Regions from separate parts of the Streptomyces sp. NPDC046215 genome, predicted to be linked through region 4. Evidence: riboswitches for the same ligand, from Rfam matches in the RefSeq annotation. Region 4 holds a riboswitch; each other region holds the start of a gene.

Region 1 (5,509 bases), on a different contig from region 4:
GGACCGGATGAAGAACGGCCACTTCAAGCGGGTCGTCTTCACCGGCATGGGCTGCTCCGCGATCGTCTCCGACGTCGTCCGTGCCTTCTTCAACTCCATCGACACGGACTTGGAGTTCCACGTCTTCAACGACTACGACTTCCGGTATCTGATACCCGCCTCCGTCATGGACGACGAGCGCACGCTGATCGTCCTGAGCTCCTACAGCGGCCACTCGACCGAGCCGCTGCACGTCTTCCACCGCCTCGCGCACGCCCACGACCGGGTGCTGCTGCTCACCTCGGGCGGCAAGCTCGGCGAGCTGGGGCAGCGGCACGGTGTCTCGATCGCGCGCTGGCAGCTGACCGAGCCGGACCGCGAGTACCCGCTGTTCCACGTGGGCCAGTACTTCGCGATCCTGCTGGACATGTTCTTCGAGCTGGGGCTGATCTCCCAGGACTTCGGGCCCGAGGTGGCCGCGCTCCCGGACCACCTGGAGACCGACTTCACCGCCGCGCACCGCGAGCTGGCCCGTACGGCCGCCGCGCGCAGCCGGGACGCCAACGTCATCATGCTGGCCTCCCCCCTGTGGCACGAGAGCCTGCTGAAGCTGGCGAAGATGCACCTCAACGAGATGGCGATGGTCCCCGCCACGCGGAACTTCTTCCACGAGTTCTGCCACAGCGAGGTAGCGACGCTGTCCGACCCCACGCGCAAGCACAGCGTCCTGATCTTCCAGGACGACCAGGACGACGCGTACACGCGGCAGAAGATGACGAACCTGGTCGGCCTGCTGACAAGTGACCTGCCGCAGAACCGGAACATCGAGGTCACCGAGATCCCGCTGACCCAGCCCACCTTCATGCGCAAGTACTTCACCGCGCTGGAGCTAGTCCAGTACCTCACACTCGACCTCGGCCGGTACCGTGACACCACCTCGCGGAACCTGATCTCCGAGGCCGCGGGCAACCCCTGGTACCACGGCGACACCATCCGCGCGGAGCTGGCCGCCGGCTGAGCCGCCCCCTTCCGCATACCGCGGCCGCGGCCCGGCTCGCAGCGGCCCGCGGCCCCCGCCGACCGCCCGCGCCGGGCCGAACCGCCCGGCTGCGCCCTGCACGTACGGGATCTTCTGGGCCGGATCCATCCCGCCCGCCCGCACGACACGTACGGCGGGCTACGGGCGGCGCAGACCTGGGTCGTCGCGGCCCCCGGACCCCGGGGCGCGCTCGCAGCCGTGTGCGAACGGGGCGAAGGGGAGTTGCGAGCGGGCCCGCCGAACACGGGCGGTGCCCGGCCCCGGCGGGGAGCGTCGGGCGCACCGGGTCACAATCCCGCTCACGCTCCCGCCCGCGCCCACGGACCCGGGGTCGGCGGGCGAATAAACACCGCTCCCCCATACGCCGGATCATGTCGTAGACGGGGCGCGGCGATCGAAGTCAACCGGGCACGCACACCGCGCCGGAGCAGGTGCGGCGGGCCGCAGGCCAGCGGCTCAACAGGCGAATCCGATGAGGGTCAAATGCCGTCGTGTCCACCGGAATTACCCAGAAGTGATCAGGCTCACATACCTTTGGTTCCGCTCGGAATCCGTACCAGGGCTGCGCCAAGATCCCGTCGACGACAAGACCCCGCCATCCCGGTGGGGCGGTCCCGGTGGACGCCGAACCCTGCCGCCGCCGGGATGCAGGTCGACTGAGTGCATCGGCAGGGATGGAGGACCCAAGCATGGTGGGACGACCAAGAGTAGTGCGGTCGGCCCTTGGGGTGAAGCCGTTGACGCGGCCGGGCATACTTCGCCTGCCCGAACCCGACAGGTCATCCTTCACAGGCGGCTGACGAAGGGTTGAAGAATGGGCGCGCACAAACGTCCGTCAAAGATGTCCAGGGCCGGCGCGGCGTCGGCCCTCACGCTCGCAGCCGTCGGTGCCACCGTTCTGGTGCCGGGCGGCGCGGCCGGCGCCGAGGCATCGACCGTCTCCACCACGGCACTGCGCATCGCGGCCTCGAAACAGGGTTCCCCCTACCAGTGGGGGGCGACCGGCCCGTACCGCTTCGACTGCTCGGGCCTGACGCTCTACTCCTTCAAGCGGGCGGGCAAGCAACTGCCCCGCACCGCCGCCCAGCAGTACAACCGCACCCGCCACATCCCGCGCGCCGCGCGGGAACGCGGTGATCTGGTGTTCTTCGGCTCGGGGCGCGGCATCTACCACGTCGGGATATACGCCGGTGGCGGCAAGATCTGGCACGCTCCCAAGACCGGCTCGGTCGTCCGCCTGGAGCGGATCTGGACCAACAGCGTGCTCTACGGCCGGGTGAACTGACCGCCGGACGCGACCGCCGCCGGGCGCACCGCCCGCGGCGCGGCCGGGCCCGGGGCAGCGGGCCCGGCACCACCCCGGGCCTCCGCGCACCGCGCGGGGGCCCGGGGCCCTGCCGCCCCGTCCCCGCCCCGTTCAGAGTTCGGCGCTGACCGCCACGGTCCACGGGAGCGAGATCCACACCGTCTTCCCGCCGTCCGAGGTCGGGGTGAAGAAGAGTCTTCCCCCGCGCTCCGCGGTGAGACAGCGGATGATGACCATGCCCCGCCCGTTGTCCTGCTGGACGGCCGCCGGCAGCCGGCGCGGGAAGCGGGGGTGACTGTCGGTGACGCCGATGCGCAGCTGCTGATCCCGCTCCAGGCGGACGTCGACGGTGAAGGTGGGTGACTGGCCGCGGGTGTGCTGCACGGCGTTGGTGGCGAGCTCGGAGACGATCAGCCGCACCGTCTCGGCGGTGTCGGTGCCGCCGGGCAGCCCCCATTCCGCGAGCACACCGGCCACATAGCGGCGTGCCGTGGAGACCGAGGCGGGGGCGCTCGGCAGAGTGACGGTGGCTTCTTGCTGGTCTGCCATGGCGGTGTCCCTTCCTACCGGGGCCGGACTCCGACGCTTTGCGCAGTGAAGTCGAGAGCGGCCTCGGACGGCTCTTCGCGACAGACTGCCACTGATAACGGGTGTGATGGGGGCGATCCTCCGAGATATGCATATATCTGTCGCTCGAAGCGGTGAACTCTACGACGGAAGCCCATATTTGGGCGGCACACTGGACTAATGACACAGGGGTAACGGACCGGGGGTGCCGTCGCCGATAAGGCGATCGCGGAAAACGGCCGGGCGGACGAGCCGTTCACCTCGGGCGGAGGGAGGGGCCGATGCGCAACGGACCTGCGGTGCGCCGCCGCAAACTGGGCGCGGAGCTGCGTCGGCAGCGCGAGCTCACCGGGCTGACCAGTCTGGAAGCCGCGCGGGCGGTGGGCTGGCACCAGTCGAAGGTCAGCCGGATCGAGACGGGCAGCAGTGGCGTGAAACCGGCGGACGTGGCGCTGCTGCTGGATGCGTACGGAGTGTCGGATCCGGAGCTGCGCGCCCTGCTGGGGGCCCTGTGCGGGGCGGGGTCCGCCGATGCCGAAGGGGCCCGGCGCGGCTGGTGGTACGCCTATCGCGACCGGCTGCCGCCCGCGTATCTGGACTTCATCAGCCTGGAGTCGGAGGCTTCCCGTCTGCGCACCCTGGAGACCACGGTGGTGCCGGGCCTCCTGCAGACCCCCGCGTACGCACGGGCCGTGACCCGGGCCGCGCTCCACGACCCGCCGCCCGAGCAGGTGGAGGAGCTGGTGCGGGTGCGTCTGGCGAGGCAGTCGGTGCTGGAGGGCGACCGGCCGCTGGAGCTGTGCGCCGTGCTGGACGAGGCCGTGCTGCGCCATGAAGTAGGCGGGCCGGAGGTCATGGCCGGGCAGTTGCGGCACCTGATGAAGACGGGTTCACAGGGGCATGTGCGGCTGCATGTACTGCCGTTCTCCCAGAGCGGCCATATCGGCATCACAGGACCTTTTGTTATCTTCTCATTTCCGCGCATTGCTGATCTGGATGTGGTTGTTCTCGACCACTTGACGAGTAGCCTCTACCTGGAGCGGAAAGAAGACCTCCGGGCGTACGGCGCGGCATTCGCGACGCTGCGGGCGCACGCCCTCTCGCATGAGAACTCGTTGGATTTCATCGCCGGGATCAACGACGGCGCGTGAGGAGGCACCATGTCCGCAATGCCGCGGTATGTACCAACCTGTGGCGCAGTGTGGCGCCGCAGCAGCTACAGCACCGGAATGAACAACTGTGTGGAGACGGCCGGCCTGCGCCCCGGGCTGCTCGCCGTACGCGATTCGAAGAACACCGCCCGACCGGCCCTGCTGTTCTCCCCCGTCGCCTGGACCTCCTTCGTGGGAGGACTGCGCGACGGCCGCATCCCGCTCTCCGGCCGCAGCGCCGGGTAAGGCTGAGCCTCAGGCGGCCGGCGCGGTGCGTACGACCGTGCCGGCCGCCTCGGCCACCTGCCGGTCCGACAGGTCCGCGCGCGCGGTGAGCCGCAGCCGCGAGATGCCGTCCGGCACGGACGGCGGCCGGAAGCAGCCCACCGCGAGCCCTTCGGCACGGCAGTCGGCCGCCCACCGGACCGCGGCCTCCGGCGAGGGAGCCCGCACGGACACCACCGCCGCGTCGGGCCGGGCCGCCGTCAGCCCCGCGGCCGTCACCCTCCCGTACAGCTCGGTGGCCACGTGCCGGGCGCGGGCCGCCCGCTGCGGCTCGCGGCGCAGCACCGCCAGGCTCGCGAGGGCCGCGCCCACCGCCGCCGGGGCGAGGCCGGTGTCGAAGATGAACGTGCGGGCGTTGCTGACGAGATGCCTGATCACCCTGGCGGGGCCGAGCACCGCGCCGCCCTGGCTGCCCAGCGACTTCGACAGGGTGACGGTGGCGACGACGTCCGGCGCGCCCGCCAGCCCCGCCGCGTGCACGGCGCCGCGGCCGCCGTCGCCGAGGACCCCCAGCCCGTGCGCGTCGTCGACGAGCAGCGCCGCGCCGTGCTCCCGGCACACCGCGGCGAGGGCTCCCAGCGGGGCGGCGTCACCGTCGACGGAGAAGACGGAGTCGGTGACGGCGAGCGCCCGGCCGCCGTGGGCCCGCAGCGTCTTGGCCAGGTACTCGGGGTCGGCGTGCGGCACGACGGCCGTCGCGGCGCGGGCGAGGCGGCAGCCGTCGATGAGCGAGGCGTGGTTGCCGGCGTCGGACACCAGCAGCGTGTCCCCCTCACCGGGTTCGCCCGGCCCCGACAGCGCGGTGACGGCGGCGAGGTTGGCGGCGTACCCGGAGGAGAAGACGAGCGCCGCCTCGAAGCCGCAGAACGCGGCCAGCTCCTCCTCCAGCCGTGCGTGCAGCGCGGTGCTGCCGGTCACCAGCCGGGAGCCGGTCGCACCCGCCCCCCAGCGGCGGGCGGCCGCGGCGGCCGCCTCGGTGACCTCGGGGTGCCGGGTGAGCCCGAGGTAGTCGTTGCCGGCCAGATCGATCAGCGGCGAGTCGGCGGGGCGGGGCCTGAGCGTCCGTACGAGCCCTGCCGCGAGACGCCGTTCGTGGTGCCGGTCGATCCAGTCGAACGGGTCCTGGGGCATCGGCTCTCCCTCGCGTTCCATGGCGCCGCGGGTCCACCGCGCACAGATCGT
Region 2 (5,509 bases), on a different contig from region 4:
CTCTTCGCCAACCGGCCCTTTCTCGCCGCCGCGCTGGCCACCCTCATCGCCATGACGGCCATCGGCGCCGCCCTCTACCTGATCTCCCTGTGGCTGCAGTACGTCCACGGCTACGACGCCCTGCAAGCGGGCCTGCGCACCCTGCCGGTGGCCCTCGCCGCGCTCGCGTCCTCGCTGCTGACACCGTGGCTGCTGCGCCGGATCGGCGTCCGGACCGTGCTGACGGTGGGTCTGGCCGCCCTGCTGTGCGGGTTCGCGGTGCTGGCCGCAGCGCCCCAGCCCCTGGGGTACGGGGCGGTGGCCGTCGCCCTGGTCACCTTCGGCATCGGCGACGGCATGGCCATCACCGCCTCCGCGGCCGTGATGATCTCGGCCGTCCGGCCCGAGCGGGCCGGCCAGGCGGGCGCGGTCTCCGAGAGCGCCTACGAACTGGGCATCGGCTTCGGCGTGGCCCTGCTCGGCAGCGTGCACACCACGCTGTTCCGCTCCGAGATGACCGGACTGCCGGCGCAACTGCGGGGGGACGACCTGGAGACCGCGCGGGAGTCGGTGGGCGGTGCCGACCACGTGGCCCGGTCCTTCGGCCACGACACCGAGGTGGGCCACGCCCTCCTCGACACCGCCCGCACCGCCTACGACGACGCGCTGACCAGCACCTCACTGGTGTCCCTGGGCATCGTGGCGGTGGCCGTCGCGCTGGCGGCCGTCCTCGTGCCACGGGGCTTCCGGGCCGATTCCGCCCACTGAGCCGCGGCTGCGGGCGGGGCGCGCCGGTCCGCCGGGCCCGGCCGGGGCGGCCTGCCCGGCCCGCGCTTCGCCCGCCGGCAGGCCGCCTGCCTCCGCGTCCTCCTCGCGGTGCGGTCCGCGCCGGCCGGCGGATCCGCCGGCCCGTCCCGGACTGTGTCCCCCGGGCCTTGCCGCCGTGCTGCCGTCCACGCGTTCCCGTGCACCCGCCCGCGACCGCCCGCCGGTGCCCGGGCGGATCGAGGGCGATCCCGCTGCCCGGCCCGCGCGCCGGTACCGCCCTTCCCGCCCGTCCGGGCGGTCACGGCTCGGTGATGAGGTCGGTGAGGGCGCGGATGCCGTCCGCGGCCAGGACCCGGCGCTGCCGGTCCGCCGGGGTGCCCCGCCGCAGGAGACGGTGGACCAGCGCGCTCACCTGACGGGTGTCACCCGACTCCGCCAGCGCCTGCTCGATGTGGGCGAGCAGGGAGTGCACGACGTCCTCGGCGCCCCGGCGCTTGCCCTCGGTGTCGACCAGCACCCCCTCCAGCCCGTGCCGGGCCGCGTGCCAGTTCGAGGCGTTCAGCAGCTCCTGGGGACAGTGGGAGACCGGGGGCCCGGTCTTCTCGTCCCGGATGGCCGTGGCCACCAGCGCGCGGACGATGCCCGCGAACATGACGGCGTCGTCGACCCGCAACTGGACGTCCAGGCACCGCACCTCGATGGTGGGGTAGCGGTCCGACAGCCGCGCCTGCCAGTACAGCTGCCCCCGGTCGCTGATCGCCCCGGCCACGAACAGCGCCTGTATCCGCTCCTCGTAGTCGGCGAGGCCGGCGAAGTGCGGGGGCGGCCCGCAGACGGGCCAGCGGCTGTAGACCACGGTGCGCCAGCTGGCGAACCCGGTGTCCAGGCCGTGCCACATCGGGGAATTCGCCGCCATGGCCACCAGCACGGGCAGCCACGGACGGAGCCGGTTCAGGACGGCGACGCCCGTCTCGCGGTCGGGGATGGCGATGTGCACGTGCATGCCGTTGACCAGCTGTTCGTCCACCAGCTGGGGGGCGCGGGCGTGCATGGCCAGATACCGCGGACTGCGCGTGACGGGGACGGGGGCCAGGCCCGCGCGCGGGGACGTCCCGCAGGCGGCGATCCGGCAGCCGTTCTGTTTGGCGGCGGCGCTGACGGCGCGGCGCAGCCGCAGCAGGTGCCGGCTCGCCTCCGCGAGGTCCGTGCAGACCGGAGTGGCTACTTCCACTTGGGCCTGCAGGAGCTCCGCTTGAATCTCCCGCTCGTGCACGGCCGGCTCCAGGTCCAATGCCGCGCAGACCTGCTCTGCCAGGGCTACGGGCAGTGCGGTGGCCGGGTCGAGCAGAAGATACTCCTCCTCGATCCCTAGGGTGAGCATGCCGTATCGCTACCCCCGTGCCCCGGCACCGAACCGCGCGGACCCGGCCGCCGCGTATTTGTGACGCAAAGCAGCCCCGTGTTCGTGCGGGTACCCGTGTCAGGGGCACTCATGTGACGCGATTTCGGTCTTCCGCTTTCTTCAAAGCCCTTTGGATAAAAGGGTTTGCGTGGTTCGCCCGAGGCATCGACAACCCCCGGTTCCGCGGCGGGCGATGAAGTGAAGAAGTTCACAGATGCCCCTTCCGACGCGGGATTCGGGCGTTCCGTGATGCAGGATCTTGGCTCGAACAACAAGATCCCGTCACCGAGGCGGGCGACCCGGGCGGACGCCGAGTCCTGCCGCTGTCCGGGTGCGGACAGATCCCTATGGATCGGCAGGAGCGGGAGACCCGAGCAAGGCGAACCACGATCGCGGTGGTTCTTGGGGTGAAGCCACAACTGTGGCCGGGCAACTTCGACAGCCCGAACCCGACAGGTCATCTTTCGCAGGCGGATGACGAAGGGTTTTGGCATGTCTGCGTTCCCTCGCATACCCGCGCTCGTTTCCAAGGCCGGGGCCGCGTCCGTCCTCACCGCGGCCACCGTGACCGCGTCGATGCTGCTGCCCGGCATGGCCGGTGACGCCCAGGCGGCGACGGCCGGCCAGAGCGCCCTGAAGGTCGCGGCCTCGAAGAAGGGCTCGCCCTACCAGTACGGCGCCGCGGGCCCCAACCGGTTCGACTGCTCGGGCCTGACGCTCTACTCGTTCAAGAAGGTCGGCAAGTCGCTGCCGCGCACCGCCGCCCAGCAGTACAACAAGACCCGGCACCTGTCCGCGGGCTCGCGCCAGGCCGGTGACCTCGTCTTCTTCCACTCCGGCAGCAACGTCTACCACGTGGGCATCTACGCCGGGGACAACAAGATCTGGCACTCGCCCAAGCCCGGCGCGTCCGTCCGGCTGGAGAAGATCTGGAGCAACAGCGTCTGGTACGGCCGCGTCAACTGACGCGCCACCAGGACGCGGCGCGGCCCCCGGCGCCGGGAGGCGTACGCGGGGGCCGGGCCGGCGGGCCGGGGGTCAGGGAATCTGCGCCCCGTAGGCCCGCAGGGCGTCGGTCACCGGCTGGAAGAACGTCTCGCCGCCGGAGCCGCAGTCGCCACTGCCGCCGGAGGTGATCCCCAGGGCGGTGCCGCCGTCGAACAGGGCCCCGCCGCTGTCGCCCGGCTCGGCACAGACCGTGGTGGCGATCATGCCGTCGACCGCGCCCTCCTCGTAATTGACGGTCACGTCGAGGCCGGTCACCTCGCCGTCGTGCAGCCGGGTGGTGCTGCCGCTGCGCCGCACCTGCTCCCCGACGGTCGCCTCACCGGCCGCGGTGATCTCCTGCAGCCGGCCGTTGTAGAGGTTCACCGCGCTGGGGTGGGCCACGGTGGAGGTGTAGCGCACCAGCGCGTAGTCGTTGCCGGGGAAGGACGAGCTCTCCGTCACCCCGATCCGGCCGCCGCCCTGCGAGGCGGACCAGCTGGAGGAGACGTTGCCGCAGTGACCGGCGGTCAGGAAGTACGGCTTGCCGCCCTTGGTGACGTTGAACCCCAGCGAACAGCGCACGCCGCTGCCCCAGATCGCGTCGCCGCCCGCGATGAACGGCCGGAGCTTCCCGGGCGTCCGCCTGAGCGCCGCCTTGTCGCCGAGCCCGGCGACGGCCTTCTCCAGCCGCGCCAGCGCGGTCCCCTCCACCGTGCTGTCGGCGGTGACGGCGAGCCTGTTGGCCCGGGGGTCGACGGACCAGGTGGTGCCCGGTATCGCGGCCTGCGCGGCGAGCGCGCGCCGGGCCGAGGCGAGCTCGGCGGCCGAGTGCCGGACGAACCTGGCCTCGGCGCCCGCCGCCCGCACCGCGTCGGCCGCCTTCCGGCTGACGACGCCGACGACGAGCCGCCGCGCCCCGGCGTCGTAGTACGCACCGGCCGTCTCCGCCGGGAGCGCGGCGGCGAGCCGCTGGGCGAGGCGCGACGCATCGACGCCGGAAAGGGCCTCGGGGCCGGGGGCGGGGGCGGCGTGGGCGTTCGGCAGGGTGAGGGCCGCCGCCGTCAGGGCCGCGGCCGCGGCGCCGGCCAGGGCGGCACGGCGGCGTGCGGGAATGCGTGAGCGTGTCACTCGGGACCTCCTGTGGGGGAGCGCCCGGTGACATCGATGTCCGGGCGCGGAGGACGTACGGGGTGAGCGCGTGCGGGTCGGGTGGGGACCGGGCGCGACACCGGGTGGGGGCCGATGAAAAACGGTCGCGTCCATGTCAAGTGCGATCGAGTATCCGGTCGCCCGGAGCGACGTTCAAGAGCAGCATTCGGCCTTCCGTGCGAGGCGTCCCCGCGCCTCCTGCCGCACAGGGGCACCACGCGCCGCACCACTGACCGCGGGTGACAAGCGGGAACCGCCGTGGAGCGCTGAGCGGACATCGGCCCCCGCGCCTGTCCGATAATCGCTCACCGGCTCGGCCTCCGGTGGGCGCACTCCGCGCACGCGCCGACCTGCCGCACGCCCGTGGCGGACATCGGGCTCCCGCCACCGCCACCTGTACGGGTGATGCCCGCGTCGGAGCGGTGGCAGGGGAGGCCGCTGCTGGAAGGCTGCACGGCATGAGTCGCCGTACCTTCGTCGTCTCGGCCGCCGGCGCGGCTCTCGCCACGACCTTTCCCGGCGCGGGAGGGGCGGCCCCGGCCGCGCCGGCCCTCACCGCCCGGTCCGTGCCGCCCGCGCTGGGGGCGGAGTTCCACGGCATGGGCAAGGGGTACTGGCAGGACGGGCGGCCCCGCCCCGCCTTCCACCGCCACCTCGACACCCTGCGGGCGTACGGCGTCGGCGTCGTCCGCGTCGAGGTCGCCTGGTCCAGGAGCGAGCGCGGCCGGGGCGGGCCCGATCCCGGTCACCCCTACCACCAGCGCCTTCAGGCCCTCCTGGACGCCGTGGCCGGGCGCCGGATGAAGGCGCTCGTCACCCTCCACGGGTCGCCCGCGTGGGCACGGGCGGGCGCGACCCTCCAGGATCCCGCCGCGCGCTTCCCCGACGACCCCGGGGCCGTCACCCCCTGGGCCGCCTGGCTGGCCGCCACCTACGGGGACCGCGTCCACGCCTGGGAGGTGTGGCACGAGCCCAACGTGCCGGACACCACCGGCGTCACCGACCCGGCCGAGCGCACGGCCCGCTACGTCGCGCTGCTCGGGGCGTGCGCGCGGGGGCTGCGGTCGGCCCGCCCGTCCTCCGTCGTGGTGCTGGGCGGGCCCCGCCACACCGACCACCGCTTCGTGCGGGACGTCTACGCGGCGGGCGCCCGCGACCACTTCGACGTCCTGGCTCTCCGCCCCGGCCTCGGCCCCGGCCCGGAGGAGGAGCCCGCCGCCCTGG
Region 3 (5,509 bases), on a different contig from region 4:
CGCGCATCGGGCAGGGCCCGGGAATAGATGACCGAGTACGCGTACTCGAGGAAGGAGCCCTGCATCTCGTCGACGACGTCGATGTCGAGGATGCGCTCCTCGAAGTTCTCCGGCGGCGGGGTCTTCGTGCTGCGGCGGGCCATCGCGGCTGCGGCTCCTTCGATCGATTGCCGAGGCATGGGTGAGGCAGGGGTCTGACGCGGACCATTGTGGACCGCCCCACTGACATCCCCGACCGCGACCCGTCCGTAAGAGCGCACCGCTCCGGGAACTTCGCCAGATGTCAGCGCGCTTGCATACAGTGACAGGACTGTTCATCACGCGAGTCATCGCGAACCGTCGCGAGATTGCAAGCGATCGAAGGGACGTACATGCCCATGGGTCACACGGCCACGCAACAGGCCGGTTCCAGCGGCCTGAAAGCGACCGAGCACCGCCTGGCCAACGGCCTGCGGGTCGTGCTCTCCGAGGACCACCTGACCCCGGTCGCCGCCGTCTGCCTCTGGTACGACGTCGGCTCGCGCCACGAAGTCAAGGGCCGTACCGGACTCGCCCACCTCTTCGAGCACCTTATGTTCCAGGGCTCGGCCCAGGTCAAGGGCAACGGCCACTTCGAGCTGGTGCAGGGGGCCGGCGGCTCGCTGAACGGCACCACCAGCTTCGAGCGGACCAACTACTTCGAGACCATGCCCGCCCACCAGCTCGAGCTGGCCCTGTGGCTGGAAGCCGACCGGATGGGCTCGCTGCTCACCGCCCTCGACGAGGAGTCGATGGAAAACCAGCGGGACGTCGTCAAGAACGAGCGCCGCCAGCGGTACGACAATGTGCCCTACGGCACAGCCTTCGAGAAGCTGACCGCCAAGGTCTTCCCCGACGGCCACCCCTACCACCACACCCCGATCGGCTCCATGGCCGACCTGGACGCCGCCTCGCTGGAGGACGCCCGCGCGTTCTTCCGCACGTACTACGCCCCCGGCAACGCCGTGCTGTCCGTGGTCGGCGACATCGACCCCGAGCAGACCCTGGCCTGGATCGAGAAGTACTTCGGCTCCATCCCCGCCCACGACGCCAAGCAGCCCCCGCGCGACGGCTCCCTCCCCGACGTCATCGGCACGGAGCTGCGCGAGGTCGTCCGCGAAGAGGTCCCCGCGCGCGCCCTGATGGCCGCCTACCGGCTGCCGCAGGACGGCACCCGCGAGGCCGACGCCGCCGACCTCGCCCTCACCGTCCTCGGCGGCGGCGAGTCCTCCCGGCTCCACAACCGCCTGGTCCGCCGCGACCGCACCGCCGTCGCCGCGGGCTTCGGCATGCTGCGGCTCGCCGGCGCCCCCTCGCTCGGCTGGCTGGACGTCAAGACCTCCGGCGGGGTCGAGGTGCCCGCCATCGAGGCCGCCGTCGACGAGGAGCTGGCCCGCTTCGCCGCCGAGGGCCCGACCGCCGAGGAGATGGAGCGCGCCCAGGCCCAGCTGGAGCGCGAGTGGCTCGACCGCCTCTCCACCGTCAGCGGCCGCGCCGACGAACTGTGCCGCTTCGCCGTGCTGTTCGGCGACCCGCAGCTCGCCCTCACCGCCGTCCAGCGCGCCCTGGACATCACCCCGGAGGAGGTGCAGCAGGTCGCCAAGGCCCGGCTGCGCCCCGACAACCGCGCCGTGCTGGTCTACGAGCCCACGGCCCCCGACGAAGCAGCCGACGCCGACGTGACCGACGCGGCAGTCCCGGACGAGGAGACGGCCAAGTGAGCGACACCGTGGCCACCGGCACCCCGATGGACCTCCACCCCCGGCCGCAGGCCGGCGAGGCGACCCCCTGGGCCTTCCCCGCCCCCGAGCGCGGCGAGCTGCCCAACGGCCTCACCCTGCTGCGCTGCCACCGCCCCGGCCAGCAGATCGTCGCCGTCGAGGTGAACCTCGGCGCGCCCCTGGACGCCGAGCCGGAGGGCCTCGACGGCGTCGCCACCATCATGGCGCGGGCCCTCACCGAGGGCACCGACAAGCACACCGCCGAGGAGTTCACGGCCGCGCTGGAGCGCTGCGGCGCCAGCCTGGACGCGCACGCCGACCACCCCGGCATCCGGGTCTCCCTGGAGGTCCCGGCCTCCCGGCTCCCCAAGGCGCTCGGCCTGCTCGCCGACGCCCTGCGCGCCCCCGCCTTCCCCGACAGCGAGATCGAGCGCCTCGTCCGCAACCGCCTGGACGAGATCCCGCACGAGCTGGCCAACCCCTCCCGCCGGGCCGCCATGGCCCTCTCGCGGGCGCTCTTCCCCGCCGACTCGCGGATGTCCCGGCCCCGCCAGGGCACGGAGGAGACCGTCGCCCGCATCGACGCCGCCGCCGTGCGGGCCTTCTACGCGGCCCACGTCCGGCCCGCCACCGCCACGGCCGTCGTCGTCGGCGACTTCACCGGCATCGACCTCGACGCGGCCCTCGCCGAGACGCTCGGCGCCTGGACCGGCCCGGCCGCCGAGCCCCGCCCGGTGCCGCCGATCACCGCCGACGACACCGGGCGCGTCGTCATCGTCGACCGCCCCGGCGCGGTCCAGACGCAGGTGCTCATCGGCCGGATCGGCGCCGACCGGCACGACCGCGTCTGGCCGGCCCAGGTGCTCGGTACGTACTGCCTCGGCGGCACCCTCACCTCCCGCCTCGACCGCGTCCTGCGCGAGGAGAAGGGCTACACCTACGGCGTGCGGGCCTTCGGCCAGGTGCTGCGCTCCACCGCGCAGGGCACGGGCGCGGCCATGCTCGCCATCAGCGGCTCGGTGGACACCGCCTCCACCGGCCCGGCCCTGGCCGACCTGTGGGCCGTGCTGCGCACCCTCGCGGCCGAGGGGCTGACCGACGCCGAGCGGGACAGCGCCGTGCAGAACCTCGTGGGCGTCGCCCCGCTGAAGTACGAGACGGCCGCGGCCGTCGCCGGGACGCTCGCCGACCAGGTCGAGCAGCACCTCCCCGACGACTTCCAGGCCCGGCTCTACGAGCGCCTCGCGCAGACCGGCACCGTGGAGGCCACCGCCGCCGCTGTCAACGCGTTTCCGGTGGACCGCCTGGTGACGGTCCTCGTCGGTGACGCCGCCGAGATCGAGGCGCCCGTGAAGGCGCTGGGCATCGGAGAGGTGACGGTGATCACGGGCTGAGCTGGGCGGATCCGCGTCCGGCCCGGTCCGGCCGGTCCTGACACGGCTCTGATGGGGGCTCATATCGCCCGGGAGGCACGCGAGACCGACGGGTCACGCGTGCCTCCTTTATGTCCGATTTAGTGGAGTGGTTGCACCTCTGAACTGTGGTGTACGCCACAAAACATGAGTTCTGTTTGCCGTGGGAAAGAGGCGGCGTCTAGCGTCAGGGCGGCTGTCCGTCATATTGCGCGCCGCATCCGCGGCACCGGGCAGCCATCGCCGAATCCCCGTACGGCGCGAGCCGGGGGAACCGGGGACCCACATGTCCCCTGGGGTGAATCGGTTCCCTTTCCGGAGGGAGTCGTAGGAGACCTTCCTGCTCCGAACCCGTCAGCTAACCCGGTAGGCGAGAAGGAAGGAAAGGATCAGCCGTACCTATGGCGTTCACTCGTGCCACCGGGAAGCACCGCCGTCCGAGCCGCGCCGTCCGCACCGGCGCGAACATCGCGGGCATAGCCACCCTCACGGCCACCGGTGTCGTCGCGGGCTTCGCCGCCCCGGCGCTCGCCGCGACCGACGACGCGCCCCGCACCGAGGACACCGGCCTGACCCAGGCCATCGTCATCGGCGACGACACGGCTGACCGCGTCGGCGAGCAGGCCGAGGTCCAGCGCACCAGCGCCGAGGAGACCACCGCCCGCCTCCAGGCCGAGGCCGAGGCCAAGAAGGAGGCCGCCGCGGTCAAGAAGGCCGCGGACGAGGCCAAGCGCAAGGCCGACGCCGAGCGCGCCGAGAAGGAGCGGGCCGACCGCGAGGAGCAGCGCAAGCGCCTCAACGCCTACGTCGCGCCCATCGACGGCTCCTACGTCTCGACCTCCTACAAGGCGTCCAGCGGCCTGTGGTCCTCCGGCAGCCACACCGGTGTCGACTTCCACGCCGCCGAGGGCTCCACGGTGCAGTCCGTGGGCGCCGGCACCGTCGTCGAGGCCGGCTGGGGCGGCGCGTACGGCAACAACGTCGTCATCAAGCACAACGACGGCACCTACACGCAGTACGGCCACCTCAGCTCGATCAGCGTCAGCGCCGGCCAGGCGGTCACCGCGGGCCAGCAGATCGGCATCTCCGGCTCCACGGGCAACGTCACCGGCCCGCACCTGCACTTCGAGGCCCGCACCGGCGCGACGTACGGCACCGACATCGACCCGGTCGAGTACCTGCGCTCGCACGGCGTCGGCATCTGACGGTCGCCCGACCGCCCCTGACGCGCCGTCCGCCGCGACGGGCGCGCGACACGCTTCATCGAAGGCCCCGGCCCCCGGCCGGGGCCTTTGTGTTGGCCAAAACATATCGATGGAAACACCGTGGCCATCGGAATTCGCACCCGACTGCAATAGAGTCGCTCAACAAGTGACAATAGGCCGCGTTTCGCGGAGGTCAATGCGGAGGTACACCCATGCGGGGCCGTACGTGAGCGGGGACGGCAGAGCGGTGCGGGACGGCCGCCGCATTTCGACGCACGCCGTCTGCACGGCCATCCGGGACGACATCGTCTCCGGCAGGTTCCCGCCCGGCAGCCGGCTCACCGAGGAGCTCCTCGCCCGGCAGTACGGCGTCTCCCGGGTACCGGTCCGCGAGGCCCTGCGCACCCTGGCCTCCGAAGGGTTCGTCACCACCCGCCGGCACGCGGGCGCCTGCGTGGCGGAGCCCACCGAGCGGGAGGCGGCCGACCTCCTGGACGTCCGGGCCCTGCTGGAGCCGCTGGGCGCGGCGCGGGCCGCGCAGCGGCGCACGGAGGCGCATGTAAAGGTGTTGCGCGGGCTGGTCAAGCTCGGTCAGGAGCGCGCCCGTGCCGGGCTGACGGCCGAACTGCGGCCCTTGAGCGACTGGTTCGACGAGACGCTCGCCCAGGCGTCGGGCAGTCCCAGCCTCGCCGGGCTCCTCACCCAGCTGCGGCTGAAGATCGCCTGGGTGTACGTGCCGGAGCCGCCCGCCCGGCCGGTGGAGGCGTGGGCGGCGTGCGGGGCGCTCGTCGACGCGGTGGCCCGCGGCGACGCCGACCGGGCCCGCGCGCTGGCCGCGGCCCGCGTGGACCGCACGCCGGGCGAATACCGGCTGCGCCGCCCCGCCCCGCCCCCGCCGCGAAACCCGCACCGGCCGCAGAATACGAAACACACTGTAAACACGGCGATCGCCCGCCCTTAACAACGGACCGCTATTCCGGCCCGGTTACCGCCGGAATTCCCCGGCCCCCGGGCCGGGGAATGCGGTGCGGGGGAGCGGGCGATAAACCGGCGGCGGACGGACGACGGGGCCGCGGCGGCCTCAGTCGGCTGCCGCGGCCCCGCCGCGTGTGGTCCCGGTGAATCAGACCGTCTCCGGGAGCTCCTCGAGGCC
Region 4 (5,509 bases):
GCCGATGTCCACGACCAGGAACGGCTTGTCCAGGTCCGTGCGGCCGGCCAGTTCCTTCGTCGCTCCGGTGAAGGAGAACTCGGCCTCCTGATCACCGCTGATCACCTCGGGCTCCACGCCCAGGATCTCCACGACCCCGCGGACGAAATCCTCGCGGTTCTCGGCGTCGCGGGACGCGGAGGTGGCGACGAAGCGCGTGCGCTCGGCCTTCAGGTCCCGGATGACGTCCGCGTACTCGCGGCACGCGGCGAACGTCCGCTCCAGCGCCTCGTCGGCCAGTCGTCCGGTGCGGTCCACGCCCTGGCCCAGGCGCACGATCCGCATCCGCCGGTCGAGCTCGGTGAACTCCCCGGTGGCGGGGTCGAGATCGGCGACGAGGAGGCGGATCGAATTGGTGCCGCAGTCGATCGCGGCGACGCGGGTCACTGCTCGTCACCGCCGCAGGCCCCGGCGCCCACGCACGGGCCCTTGCGCCACCACTCGGGCAGCATCGCGATGGCCTCGTCGCCCAGCGGGTTCACCCCGGGGCCGGCGGCCAGGGAGTGGCCCACGAGCACGTGCAGGCACTTCACGCGGTCCGGCATGCCGCCGGCGCTCGGGAAGCCCTCCAGGACCTCGATGGCGTCGCGGCGCGTGAGGTAGTCCTCGTGCGCGGCGCGGTAGGCGGCGGCCAGCTCGGGGTCGGTCTGCAGACGGGCCGTCATCTCCTTCATGACGCCGTCCGCCTCCAGCGTGCCGATCGCGGAGGCCGCGCGCGGGCAGGTCAGGTAGTACAGCGTCGGGAACGGCGTGCCGTCCTCCAGCCGGGGCTGGGTCTCGACGACGTCGGGGTTGCCGCAGGGGCAGCGGTGGGCGATGGCGCGCAGGCCGCGCGGCGGCCGGCCGAGCTGCTCCTTGAACGCCGCGATGTCGGCGTCGGTGGGCTCGGTGGGCTCGGTCTTCGGAGGAGGGGTGTCCATGTCTCGCTCGTACTCGCTCGTGCTCGGTCTTCGGATCGGGGTCGGTACGGGCCTACGGGGAGGCGGTGGTGCCGGGCGCGGGCGCGGGGGCCGTGGCGTCCGCCGCGTCCACCCCGTCCCAGAGGTTGCTGTACCAGGGCCGGTCGGCGGCCCCCTGGTCCCTGGGCCGCCGGGCGTCGCCGCTGCCGTCGATCACGCTGTAGCCGGTCTCACCGGGGCGCAGGTAGTGCAGGTGTTCGCGGGCCTGCTGCTCGACGTAGGCGGGGTCCTCCAGGCGCGCCTTCTCCTCCAGGAGCCGCTTCACGTGCTCGCGGGCCTGCTCGGACTGGCGCCGCTGGTCGGCGATGTCCGAGCGCTGGGTGACCCACTGGCGCATGGGGTAGGCGAGGGCGACGACCAGGGAGCAGACGACCAGCGCGAGGAGCGCGGCGCGGCCGGTGAGCCGGCTGCGGCGGGGCGGCCTGGCGCGGTACGCCCGGCCGCCGCGGGCCGCCGGGCGCTGCGCGAGCACCGTTCCGAGAGCCTTGAGCCTGGTTGCGGTGGAGGAGCGTTCCGCCGCCACATCGCCTCCCCGTGGGGTCTCCTGGCGCCCGCAGCCTCGCTACGAACGTACGTCCCCGGCCACGGTACGGGACCGTGGCCGGGGACGTAGTGAGGCTGCTGTCTGTCCCGGGGGGATTTTCAGCCCTTGGGGATCGCTCAGCCCTTGGGGGTCGCTCAGCCCTTGAAGCGCGGGAACGCGCTGCGGCCGGCGTACACCGCGGCGTCGTCGAGGATCTCCTCGATGCGCAGCAGCTGGTTGTACTTGGCGACGCGCTCGGAGCGGGCCGGGGCACCGGTCTTGATCTGGCCGCAGTTGGTGGCGACGGCCAGGTCGGCGATGGTGACGTCCTCGGTCTCGCCGGAGCGGTGGGACATCATGCACTTGAAGCCGTTGCGCTGGGCCAGCTCGACGGCGTCGAGGGTCTCGGTCAGCGAGCCGATCTGGTTGACCTTGACCAGCAGGGCGTTGGCGGCGCCCTCCTCGATGCCGCGGCCGAGGCGCTCGGGGTTGGTGACGAAGAGGTCGTCGCCGACGATCTGCACCTGGTCGCCGAGGCGCTCGGTGAGGATCTTCCAGCCGTCCCAGTCGTCCTCGAACAGCGGGTCCTCGATGGAGACCAGCGGGTACGCGGCGACGAGCTCGGCGTAGTAGTCCGTCATCTCGGCGGCCGAGCGGGACTTGCCCTCGAAGTTGTACGAGCCGTCCTTGTAGAACTCGGAGGCGGCGACGTCCAGGGCGAGCGCGATGTCCTGGCCGGGGGTGTAACCGGCCTGCTTGATGGCCTCGAGGATGAGGTCGAGGGCCTCGCGGTTGGAGCCCAGGTTGGGGGCGAAGCCGCCCTCGTCGCCGAGACCGGTGGACAGGCCCTTGGTCTTCAGGACGGACTTGAGGGTGTGGTAGACCTCGGCGCCCCAGCGCAGGGCCTCGGAGAAGGACTCCGCGCCGATCGGCGCGATCATGAACTCCTGGATGTCGACGTTGGAGTCGGCGTGCGACCCACCGTTGAGGATGTTCATCATCGGAACGGGCAGCAGGTGCGCGTTCGGGCCGCCCAGGTAGCGGAAGAGCGGGAGGTCGCTGGCCTCGGACGCGGCGTGCGCGACGGCGAGGGAGACGCCCAGGATGGCGTTGGCGCCGAGCGAGCCCTTGTTGTCGGTGGCGTCCAGGTCGAACATCGCCTGGTCGATCAGGCGCTGCTCGGTGGCGTCGTAGCCGACGAGCTCCGGGCCGATCTGCTCGATGACGGCGAGGACGGCCTTCTCGACGCCCTTGCCGAGGTAACGGTTCTTGTCACCGTCACGCAGCTCGATGGCTTCGAAGGCACCGGTGGAGGCGCCGGACGGCACGGCGGCACGGCCCGTGGAGCCGTCGTCGAGGCCGACCTCGACCTCGACCGTGGGGTTGCCTCGCGAGTCGAGGATCTCGCGAGCTACGACGACGTCGATGGACGGCACGAGGGTCTCCTTCGTGGGTGTCTGGAGTTCTGCAGCACGAGCCTAACGGGCGCCGGAGGCTGCGCCTGCCCACGGACCGCCTCCCGGGCCGAAAAACCGCACAAATGCCGAGATCACCGGACGAATGACCGGGGTGTTCGCTGAGCGGGAACGGGTCCGGGCCGGCGCCGGGGGCCGGCGGGAGGGCCCGGGAACGGCGGAGCCCCGCCCCGGCACGCCTCGGGGAGAGGCGTGCCGGGGCGGGGCCGTCCCGCTGTGGGCCCGTCATGGGCGAGGGGGGCGCGGTGCTCCACCGCGCCCGCCGGATCAGCTGAGGTGCAGCATCTGACCGGGGAAGATCAGGTCGGCGTTCTCGACGACGTCCTTGTTGAGGTCGTGCAGCTTCTCCCAGCCGCCCTGGACCTTCTTGGCGTCGGCGATCTTGCCGAGGGTGTCGCCGGCCTTGACCTCGTACTCGCCGTCGCCCTTCTTGAAGGACTGCGGGGCGGCGTGCTTGGGCGCGGCCTGCTTCGGGGCCGGGGCCTCCTCGGCCTGCTCGGCCTTCGGCTGCGGGGCGGCGTGCTTGGGCGCGGCCTGCTTCGGCGCGGCCTGGCGCTCGCTGCGGTCGGCGTGGGACTTCGTCGACGTGGTGCCGCGGTCGGCCTTCTTGGCCACCGAACCGGAACCGGAGGTGTCGACGTTGGCCTTCGGGCCGCCGGCGCTCAGGCCGGTACCGGGAGCGCAGCTCCAGGCACCCGGGCCCTGCATGGCGAGCAGCTTCTCGGCGACGGCGATCTGCTGGCTCTTGGAAGCCTGGTGCGGGTACGCGGCGTACTTGCCGCCACCCGCGGCGTCCCAGGAGCTCTTGGAGAACTGCAGGCCGCCGTAGTAGCCGTTGCCGCTGTTGATGGACCAGTTACCCGTGGACTCGCACTGGGCGACCTTGTCCCAGGTGGAGACGGAAGCGGCGTTCGCGGAGGTGGCGATCATCAGCGGAGCGGCGACGGCCGCGCCGGTGACACCGGCGAGCGTGACGATACGGACGGCCTTGGACGGACGGCGGTGCTTGCCCTTGGACATGAGTCGTTTCCTCACCGACGCCTACGAGGTGAGCTGTCGGGTTCGGGCTGTGAGTTCGCCCGGCCTCGTGTGCGAGCACACTCGGCTTCACCCCAAGCCGCTCCGGTTCCCGCCGGTCACCGACCGACGGCCCATCACGGCGCCTACCTTGGTTCCCCCGCTCCTGCCTACGGCGCTTAACGCGACGACTCCGCCGGTCGTCGGCAGGATTCGGCGTGACGACCGTGGTGCCCGCGGTGGCGAGCGGTCTCGACGGTAAACACAGTCGGCCCGAGGGTTCAAACCCCTCTTTCCGGCCACAGTTGCCCCGCGTTACCCCGAGGAACCGATCATTTCCGCAGGTGGGAGCGGGTGTCGAAACTTTGGGAAGGGGCCGTTCCAGCAAAAGTCAACGAGACCCATGTCTCACTTTCGACTGGAACGGACATTCCCCCCGAACTCTCGCACTATTTACCGATCTCAAGCTTCTGACCTGGATGGATCAAATCCGGATCGCTTCCGACAGCTTTCTCGTTGCGCTCGTACAGAGACTGCCAACCGCCCGTAACGGAGTGCTTTTCCGCGATGACTGACAGATTGTCACCATCTCGCACGGTGTAGTCCCCGGTGGCCGGTACGCCCGGACGGGCGTCCGCGCCGCCGCGCGAGGGCCGCCCGTCGTCCGAACGCGGGGGCTGCGCACGGTGCTTGCCGGTGCCGTCCGTGCCGGTGGCGGGGTCGCCGGGGGCGTCCGGGCCGGGCGTGCCGGAGGGAATCCCGGAGGGTGCGTCGGCGGACGGGGCGGGGGCGGTGGGGATCTCGGTGGGGTCGTCGGCCGGACCGCCCTTGCGGTGCCGCCCGTCCTGCTCCCCGGCCGCGGGGGCCGACGGCGTGCTCTCCGGCGTGCCGGGCCGGTGCTCCGACGGGGACGGGGAGACCGGGGCCGACGGCCCGCCCGGGGTCGCGGAGGGCTCCGCGGACGGCACCGCGGGCGAGGAGGGCGCCGAAGGCGAGGCCGAGGGCGGTGCGGACGGGGTGGCCGGTGAGGAGGGTGCGGCCGGAGAGGAAGGTGAAGCAGGCGACGAGGGCTCGGGTTCCGGCGTGCGCGGGGTGGTCGCCGACGGCTTGGGGTCCACGGTGCTGCCCGGGTTCACCTCCGGTGCCTTGCCGCCCTTGTCGAGGCCCGAAGTCGCCGCGCAGCCCTGCCAGGCGCCGGTTCCGCTGCTGCCGAGGATCTTCTCGGCGACGGCGATCTGCTGCGAGCGGCTGGCCAGATCGGGGCGCGGGGCGTACGCCCGGCCGCCGTTCTGCTCCCAGAGCTCCTGGGTGAGCTGCAGCCCGCCGTAGGAGCCGTTGCCCTTGTTGGCGCTCCACAGGCCCCCGCTCTCGCACTGGGCGACGCGGTCCCACGTGGGGGCGTCCGCGGCACTCGCCCCGGTGGCGGCCAGCAGCGGCATGGCCAGGGCGGATCCCGTCACCCCCGCCGCGACCACGATGGCGGGTACCTGGCGGGG

What was found. A riboswitch is a leader RNA that binds a small molecule or an ion and turns the genes downstream of it on or off. The one in region 4 is predicted to bind cyclic di-AMP.
Positions count from the first base shown of each region.
Region 1: linked by a shared signal. The riboswitch ahead of ABZ951_RS24985 (C40 family peptidase) and the one ahead of ABZ951_RS12020 (transglycosylase family protein) in region 4 are both predicted to bind cyclic di-AMP.
Region 2: linked by a shared signal. The riboswitch ahead of ABZ951_RS23005 (C40 family peptidase) and the one ahead of ABZ951_RS12020 (transglycosylase family protein) in region 4 are both predicted to bind cyclic di-AMP.
Region 3: linked by a shared signal. The riboswitch ahead of ABZ951_RS12740 (M23 family metallopeptidase) and the one ahead of ABZ951_RS12020 (transglycosylase family protein) in region 4 are both predicted to bind cyclic di-AMP.

Region 1 is NZ_JBEYZW010000068.1:3,478-8,986, reverse strand. It holds gene ABZ951_RS24990 (SIS domain-containing protein) at 1-997, shown strand, start outside; cyclic di-AMP (ydaO/yuaA leader) riboswitch at 1,631-1,829, shown strand; gene ABZ951_RS24985 (C40 family peptidase) at 1,833-2,303, shown strand; gene ABZ951_RS24980 (ATP-binding protein) at 2,436-2,873, opposite strand; gene ABZ951_RS24975 (helix-turn-helix transcriptional regulator) at 3,173-4,042, shown strand; gene ABZ951_RS24970 (DUF397 domain-containing protein) at 4,052-4,288, shown strand; gene ABZ951_RS24965 (8-amino-7-oxononanoate synthase) at 4,298-5,458, opposite strand.
Region 2 is NZ_JBEYZW010000057.1:7,845-13,353, reverse strand. It holds gene ABZ951_RS23015 (MFS transporter) at 1-747, shown strand, start outside; gene ABZ951_RS23010 (glutamate--cysteine ligase) at 1,046-2,128, opposite strand; cyclic di-AMP (ydaO/yuaA leader) riboswitch at 2,475-2,638, shown strand; gene ABZ951_RS23005 (C40 family peptidase) at 2,642-3,115, shown strand; gene ABZ951_RS23000 (S1 family peptidase) at 3,188-4,264, opposite strand; gene ABZ951_RS22995 (hypothetical protein) at 4,744-5,509, shown strand, end outside.
Region 3 is NZ_JBEYZW010000022.1:55,066-60,574, forward strand. It holds gene ABZ951_RS12725 (DNA topoisomerase IV subunit A) at 1-143, opposite strand, end outside; gene ABZ951_RS12730 (pitrilysin family protein) at 372-1,739, shown strand; gene ABZ951_RS12735 (pitrilysin family protein) at 1,766-3,133, shown strand; cyclic di-AMP (ydaO/yuaA leader) riboswitch at 3,383-3,539, shown strand; gene ABZ951_RS12740 (M23 family metallopeptidase) at 3,553-4,356, shown strand; gene ABZ951_RS12745 (GntR family transcriptional regulator) at 4,583-5,317, shown strand; gene ABZ951_RS12750 (HPr family phosphocarrier protein) at 5,480-5,509, opposite strand, start outside.
Region 4 is NZ_JBEYZW010000020.1:94,559-100,067, forward strand. It holds gene ABZ951_RS12000 (Ppx/GppA phosphatase family protein) at 1-426, opposite strand, end outside; gene ABZ951_RS12005 (DUF501 domain-containing protein) at 423-959, opposite strand; gene ABZ951_RS12010 (septum formation initiator family protein) at 1,012-1,521, opposite strand; gene eno (phosphopyruvate hydratase) at 1,677-2,957, opposite strand; gene ABZ951_RS12020 (transglycosylase family protein) at 3,264-4,016, opposite strand; cyclic di-AMP (ydaO/yuaA leader) riboswitch at 4,020-4,201, opposite strand; gene ABZ951_RS12025 (transglycosylase family protein) at 4,463-5,473, opposite strand.